One region of the Streptomyces sp. NPDC048504 genome, then DNA from elsewhere that is predicted to be linked to it. Evidence: riboswitches for the same ligand, from Rfam matches in the RefSeq annotation. Region 1 holds a riboswitch; each other region holds the start of a gene.

Region 1 (2,256 bases):
CGTGCCCCACCAGGCGATCATCGCGGCACCGATGCCGGAGGTGATGTGGTCGTACGCCGGCGCGACGTCCGTCGTCAGCGGGCCGAGCGTATAGAACGGAGCTTCATCACAGATCTCCTGCTGAAGGTCGATGTTTTCCTTGATCTTGTGCATCGGGACATGTCCCGGGCCCTCGATCATGGTCTGAACATTGAAACGCTTCGCGATCGTGTTGAGTTCCCCGAGCGTCCGCAACTCCGCGAACTGCGCCTCGTCGTTGGCGTCCGCGATCGAACCGGGCCGCAGGCCGTCGCCGAGCGAGTACGTGACGTCGTAGGCGGCGAGGATCTCGCACAGTTCCTCGAAGTTCTCGTACAGGAACGATTCCTTGTGGTGCGCGAGGCACCAGGCCGCCATGATCGAGCCGCCGCGCGAGACGATGCCCGTCTTGCGGTTCGCCGTCAGCGGTACGAACGGCAGCCGCACGCCCGCGTGGACGGTCATGTAGTCCACGCCTTGTTCGGCCTGTTCGACGACCGTGTCCTTGTAGATCTCCCAGGTCAGCTCCTCGGCGCGGCCGTCAACCTTTTCGAGCGCCTGGTAGAGCGGCACCGTGCCGATGGGGACGGGGGAGTTGCGCAGCACCCACTCGCGCGTGGTGTGGATGTTGCGGCCGGTGGACAGGTCCATGACCGTGTCGGCGCCCCAACGCGTCGCCCAGGTCATCTTCTCGACCTCCTCCTCGATGGAGGAAGTGACCGCGGAATTACCGATGTTGGCGTTGACCTTCACCAGGAACCGCTTACCGATGATCATCGGCTCGATCTCCGGATGGTTCACGTTGGCCGGCAGCACCGCCCGCCCGGCCGCGATCTCCTCCCGGACCACCTCGGGCGAAACCTTCTCCCGTACGGCCACGAACTCCATCTCGGGCGTGATCTCGCCCCGTCGCGCGTAGGCGAGTTGCGTGACCGGCGTACCGTCACGGCCTCGGCGCGGCTGACGCGGCCGGCCGGGGAACACCGCGTCGAGGTTGCGCAGTCCACCACGCGGTGAGGTGTGCTTGATCCCGTCGTCCTCGGGGCGGACGGGACGGCCCGCGTACTCCTCGGTGTCGCCGCGGGCGATGATCCAGTTCTCCCGCAGCGGCGCCAGCCCCCTGCGGACATCGGTGTCGACGAGCGGATCGGTGTACGGGCCGGAGGTGTCGTACAGCGTCACGGACTGCCCGTTGGTGAGGTGCACCTGACGGACCGGCACCCGGAGATCGGGGCGCGAGCCCTCGACATACCTCTTGTGCCAGCCGGCGGACTTCCCGGCCTCAGGGGACTCCTCGGCCCCGGTCGGCTGCTCGGCCCGTGCGGACTTCTCGCCCGGAATGGGCTGTTCGTCCTGGCTGGAGGCAGGCGTGCGTGCGTCCTTGTTGGTCATGAGACCTACTCCCTACGCCGGCATTACCCGGTAACAGGTTCGGCGGTCGACGCAGCGGCTTCCGTCAGCCGATGTTTCATGTGAAACATCACTCGATTCAGGTGACGTTTCCCGTGAAACATCGCAGAGACGAAGGTCAGCGCCCTCTCAGCCCGGTGCTCCGAGCTCCCGCGTGTGCAAAGGTGCCTCCACGCTAGCGTCATAAGTGGCGCGGTGAACAGTGGGCCTCCGGCGTTCTTGCGATGATCGGGCGGTGACCACGACACAGCAGCCCCCGTACCCGCCGACCGGGCCGCCGCATGGCCACGGCCAGGGATCCGGCGACGACCACGGTTCCGGTTCCGGGCACGACCACGGATCGGGTGGGGACGGCGGACACGGACCGGGTGGAGACGGCGGGCACGGTTCCGGGGCAGGCGGTGGCCACGGTCACTCGCACAGCCACGGCCCCGCCGCCCCCGTCTCCCGGCATCTGCGGAAGGTCATCGCGGCGATCCTGATCCCGTTCACGGTGGCGGTCGTGGTCGGCATGGTGGTCCTCTGGCCCGGCGGCGCCCCGTCGCACAAACGCACCGGCGTCGGCTTCGACCGGCAGACACAGCAGGCGACGGTCACCAAGGTCGTCAGCGTGAGCTGCGCGTCGGTGAACGCCTCGGGCGGAGGCTCGACCGGGGACACCTCCACCGCCGAGGGCTCCTCTGCCGCGCAGGAGGCGGCCGGCACCTGCAAGAAGGCCACGGTCACGGTCTCCACCGGCAAGGACAAGGGCCGTACGTTCACGGAGATCGTGCAGCCCGACCAGTCACGGCAGTTGCATCAGGGCGAGAAGGTCGTGGTCGCGTACGA
Region 2 (2,256 bases), on a different contig from region 1:
GGCGCCGATCCAGCCCGCGCCGACGACCACGATGTCGTGCTGCCGCGCGAGTACCGGGCGCAGCCGCTCGGCGTCGTCCAGGGTGCGCAGCAGATGCACCCCGGGGATGCCCTCGGCGCCCGGCAGCCGGATCGGTTCGGCGCCGGTGGCGAGCACCAGGACGTCGTAGGGCACCGGGCCCTCGGCGGTGTCCAGTTCGTGGTCGGCGGGGCGCACGCCCACCACCTCGCGCCCCAGCTGCACTTCGATGCCGAGCGCCTCGAAGTCGACGTCGAAGGCGGAGCCCTCGGCCTTGCCGAGCAGGACGGCCTTGGACAGCGGGGGCCGGTCGTACGGCTGATGGGGTTCCGCGCCGATCAGCGTGACGGTGCCGGTGAAGCCCTGGTCCCGTAGCGCGACCGCGGTCTGCACCCCGGCCATGCCCGCGCCGACGACGACCGCACGCCGCCCTGTCACCGTGCCCTGGTCCCGCGTCTGCTCGCTCACTCGATCACCATAGACACCTGACAATTTGTCAGTCAGCGGGCGCGTCAGGTGACCTGTTCCACAGTGCTGGTCCCGTTTCCCGGCTGGGACTCCCACTCCCAGGTCTCTTCGAGGCGAATGCGGCCGTCGGGCAGTTCGATCACTTCGGACACACAGTGCCCGGAGGACGTCGTCCCGTCCGTCTTCAACTGCACGTACCTGAAGTCGATGCGGTCCCCCGCGCGCGTGCCGACGAGACGCCCCCGTAGGACGTCGCCGCCCGCGTATTCGGCCCAGATCTCGCCGTCCTGCTCGTGGTACGCGAACCGGGTGCGGGTGCCGACCTGACCTGGGGCCTGGTCCGCGACGGGGGCGAGGACGAGACCGTCGAGCGAGCGGGCCATGGACAGAGGCTCCCTTACTGGGACAGGTGACAGCGGGCTAGGGTGGCCAACGTAAAGCACTCGCGGGAGTCCGGACGTACCGGGCTGAGAGGGAGGCTGGCGGCCTCCGACCGTACGAACCTGATCCGGGTCATGCCGGCGAAGGGAGGGGCTGGACGCCCATGCCTGCACGTACGTCAGACGTCCTCGTCGTCGGGGGCGGGATCATCGGCCTGGTCACGGCCTGGCGCGCGGCCCAACGCGGCTTCGCCACGGCCGTGGTGGACCCGGAGCCGGGCGGCGGGGCCGCCCAGGTGGCCGCCGGGATGCTGGCCGCCGTCACCGAACTCCACTACGGCGAACAGACCCTGCTCGCCCTCAACCTCGCCTCGGCGCACCGCTACCCGGACTTCGCGGCCGAGCTGACCGACCTCACCGGCCTCGACCTCGGCTACCGCCGCTGCGGCACGCTCGCCGTCGCCCTGGACGCCGACGACCGCGCCCATCTGCGCGAACTGCACGCCCTGCAGCACCAGTCGGGGCTCGACTCCGAGTGGCTGTCGGGGCGCGAGTGCCGGCGCCTGGAGCCGATGCTCGCGCCGGGCGTGCGCGGGGGGCTCAGGGTCGACGGGGACCACCAGGTCGACCCGCGGCGGCTGGCGGGCGCGCTGGTGGCCGCCTGCGAGCGCGCCGGGGTCGTCTTCCACCGGACGTGGGCCGAGCGGCTCACGGTCGAGCGGGACCGCGCCACGGGGGTCGTCACGCGCGAGGGCGAGGTGCTGGGCGCGGGCCAGGTCGTCCTCGCGGGGGGCAGCCTCAGCGGGCAGCTGAAAGGCGTCCCGGACGACGTCCTGCCGCCCGTACGGCCCGTGAAGGGGCAGGTGCTGCGGCTGACCGTGCCGGAGCGGCACGCGCCGTTCCTGAGCCGGACCGTGCGGGCCGTGGTGCGCGGCAGCCAGGTGTACCTGGTGCCGCGCGAGAACGGCGAGCTGGTCGTCGGCGCGACCAGCGAGGAACTGGGCTGGGACACCACCGTGACCGCGGGCGGGGTCTACGAACTGCTGCGCGACGCCCACGAGTTGGTCCCCGGGATCACCGAACTGCCGCTCACCGAGACCCGGGCCGGACTGCGCCCCGGGTCCCCCGACAACGCGCCGCTGCTCGGCCCGACCGCGCTGCCGGGACTGCTGCTGGCCACCGGGCACTACCGCAACGGCGTGCTGCTCACACCGGTCACCGGCGACGCCCTGGCGCACGCGCTCAGTACCGGTGAACTCCCGGACGAGGCACGCCCGTTCACCCCGAAGCGGTTCGCCCGCACGCACCTCGTGGAGCAGCCCGCATGAACATCTCCGTCAACGGCGAGCACCAGGAGATCGCTCCCGGCACGCCCCTCGACGTGCTCGTA
Region 3 (2,256 bases), on a different contig from region 1:
GGTAGGCGAAGAACACCGCGAAGAACGCGACGGGCAGGGCCATGAGACCGAGCCGCGTCACGTTCCCCGTACGGGTCCGCCCCGGGGCTACTTCAGTACGAGCGAGGTCCACGACTTGACCCACTGGTCCCGGTCGGCGGCGATCTTCGCGGGCGCCATGGTCTCGGGGTCCGGGGCCTGGCGGCCGTACTTCACGAACTCCTGCGGCACCTGGGCGCCTTGGATCACCGGGTAGACGAACATGTTGAGCGGCATGTCCTGCTGGAACTCCTTGGTGAGCAGGAAGTCGAGGAACGCCTTGCCGCCCTTGGTGTTCTTGGCGTTGCTGAGCAGCCCCGCGTACTCGGTCTGCCGGAAGCAGGTGCCGTACGACACCCCGGTGGGCGCGGTGGTCGGCTTCGGGTCGGCGTAGATGACCTCGGCGGGCGGCGAGGAGGCGTACGAGACGACGAGGGGCCGGTCGCCGCCCGCCTTCTTGCCGCCGGCGGAACCGGAGAACTCCTGGTCGTAGGCCTGCTCCCAGCCGTCGACGACCTTGACGCCGTTGGCCTTGAGCTTCTTCCAGTACGCCTGCCAGCCTCCCCCACTCTCGGCTTCGCTCGAGCGGGAGGTGCCCCCATCGCCGTACTGCGCGGCGCTGCCGAGCAGGAAGCCGAGGCCGGGCGAGGAGGTGGCCGCGTTCTCGGTGACGAGGAGGTTCTTGTACGCGGGCTTGACCAGATCCGCGAAGGAGGTCGGCGGGGTCAGCTTGTGCTCGCTGAAGTACGCCTTGTCGTAGTTGACGCAGATGTCGCCGGTGTCGATGGGCGTGACCCGGTGCTTGGCCTCGTCGACGCGGTACGCGGGCTTGACGGTGGCGGAGCCCTTCGCGTCGTAGGACTGGAAGAGGCCGTTGTCGAGCGCGCGGGAGAGCAGGGTGTTGTCGACGCCGAAGAAGACGTCGCCCTGGGGGTTGTCCTTGGTCAGGATCGCCTTGTTGACGGCCTGGCCGGCGTCGCCGTCCTTGAGGACCTTGACGGTGTAGCCGGACTGCTTCTCGAAGTCCTTGAGGACGCTCTTCGAGACGGCCCACGAGTCGTGGCTGACGAGGGTGACGGTCTTGGAGTCGCCTCCGCTGCCGCTGTCGGACGAGCCGCACGCGGAGAGCGTGACGAGGCCGAGCCCGACGGCCGCGGCCACGAAGGTCCTGGTGTGGTGCATGGGTGTTTTCCTCCTGGGGTGTCCAGGAAGAGACGCGGCCCCGCCCACAGGACGTGGGCAGGGCGCAACAGCAAGAGTGGTGACCGAACTTCCTACCCAGAATGACCTGGGCGAGGTTCAGAGGGTCTGCGGACAATCCCGCACTCTCAGCGCTGTGGCGCTCCCCTGTCGGAATATGAAGATGTACCTGCGTGTACTACGCGGAACAGGTTACCGGGTTACCGCTCGGTGGCGGCGAGCTGGCCGCACGCTCCGTCGATCTCCTGGCCCCGGGTGTCCCGGACGGTGACCGGCACCCCGTGGGCCGCGATGGCCTCGACGAACGCCTTCTCGTCCTCGGGACGGGAGGCGGTCCACTTCGAGCCGGGCGTCGGGTTCAGCGGGATCAGGTTGACGTGCACGGGCTTGCCCTTGAGGAGGCGGCCGAGCCGGTCGCCGCGCCACGCCTGGTCGTTGATGTCACGGATCAGCGCGTACTCGATGGACAGCCGGCGCCCCGACTTCGCCGCGTACTCCCAGCCCGCGTCGAGAACCTCGCGCACCTTCCACCGCGTGTTCACGGGGACCAGGGTGTCGCGCAGGTCGTCGTCGGGCGCGTGCAGCGAGATCGCGAGCCGGCACTTGAAGCCCTCGTCCGCGAAGCGGTGGATCGCCGGGACCAGTCCGACCGTCGAGACGGTGATCCCGCGCTGCGAGAGGCCGAGGCCGTCCGGCTCGGGGTCGGTGAGGGCGCGGATCGACTGCACGACCCGCTTGTAGTTGGCGAGGGGCTCGCCCATGCCCATGAAGACGATGTTGGAGAGCCGCGCGGGCCCGCCGGGAATCTCGCCGTCCCTCAACGCCCGCATGCCGTCGACGATCTGGTGCACGATCTCACCGGTCGACAGATTGCGGTCGAGGCCGGCCTGTCCGGTCGCGCAGAACGGGCAGTTCATGCCACACCCGGCCTGCGAGCTGATGCACATGGTGACCCGGTCCGGGTACCGCATCAGCACCGACTCGACGAGCGTCCCGTCGAACAGCCGCCACAGCGTCTTGCGGGTGGTGTCCTGGTCG

What was found. A riboswitch is a leader RNA that binds a small molecule or an ion and turns the genes downstream of it on or off. The one in region 1 is predicted to bind thiamine pyrophosphate.
Region 2: linked by a shared signal. The riboswitch ahead of thiO (glycine oxidase ThiO) and the one ahead of thiC (phosphomethylpyrimidine synthase ThiC) in region 1 are both predicted to bind thiamine pyrophosphate.
Region 3: linked by a shared signal. The riboswitch ahead of ACGFY9_RS30580 (thiamine ABC transporter substrate binding subunit) and the one ahead of thiC (phosphomethylpyrimidine synthase ThiC) in region 1 are both predicted to bind thiamine pyrophosphate.

What each region holds. Positions count from the first base shown of each region.
Region 1 covers NZ_JBICXA010000001.1:105,607-107,862, forward strand. Annotated here, with positions in the region: gene thiC (phosphomethylpyrimidine synthase ThiC) at 1-1,410, opposite strand, end outside; TPP riboswitch at 1,403-1,592, opposite strand; gene ACGFY9_RS00435 (YibE/F family protein) at 1,664-2,256, shown strand, end outside.
Region 2 covers NZ_JBICXA010000003.1:380,136-382,391, forward strand. Annotated here, with positions in the region: gene ACGFY9_RS09465 (NAD(P)/FAD-dependent oxidoreductase) at 1-486, opposite strand, end outside; gene ACGFY9_RS09470 (hypothetical protein) at 531-869, opposite strand; TPP riboswitch at 922-1,033, shown strand; gene thiO (glycine oxidase ThiO) at 1,031-2,194, shown strand; gene thiS (sulfur carrier protein ThiS) at 2,191-2,256, shown strand, end outside.
Region 3 covers NZ_JBICXA010000013.1:278,634-280,889, reverse strand. Annotated here, with positions in the region: gene ACGFY9_RS30585 (ABC transporter permease) at 1-43, opposite strand, end outside; gene ACGFY9_RS30580 (thiamine ABC transporter substrate binding subunit) at 88-1,200, opposite strand; TPP riboswitch at 1,272-1,377, opposite strand; gene rlmN (23S rRNA (adenine(2503)-C(2))-methyltransferase RlmN) at 1,419-2,256, opposite strand, start outside.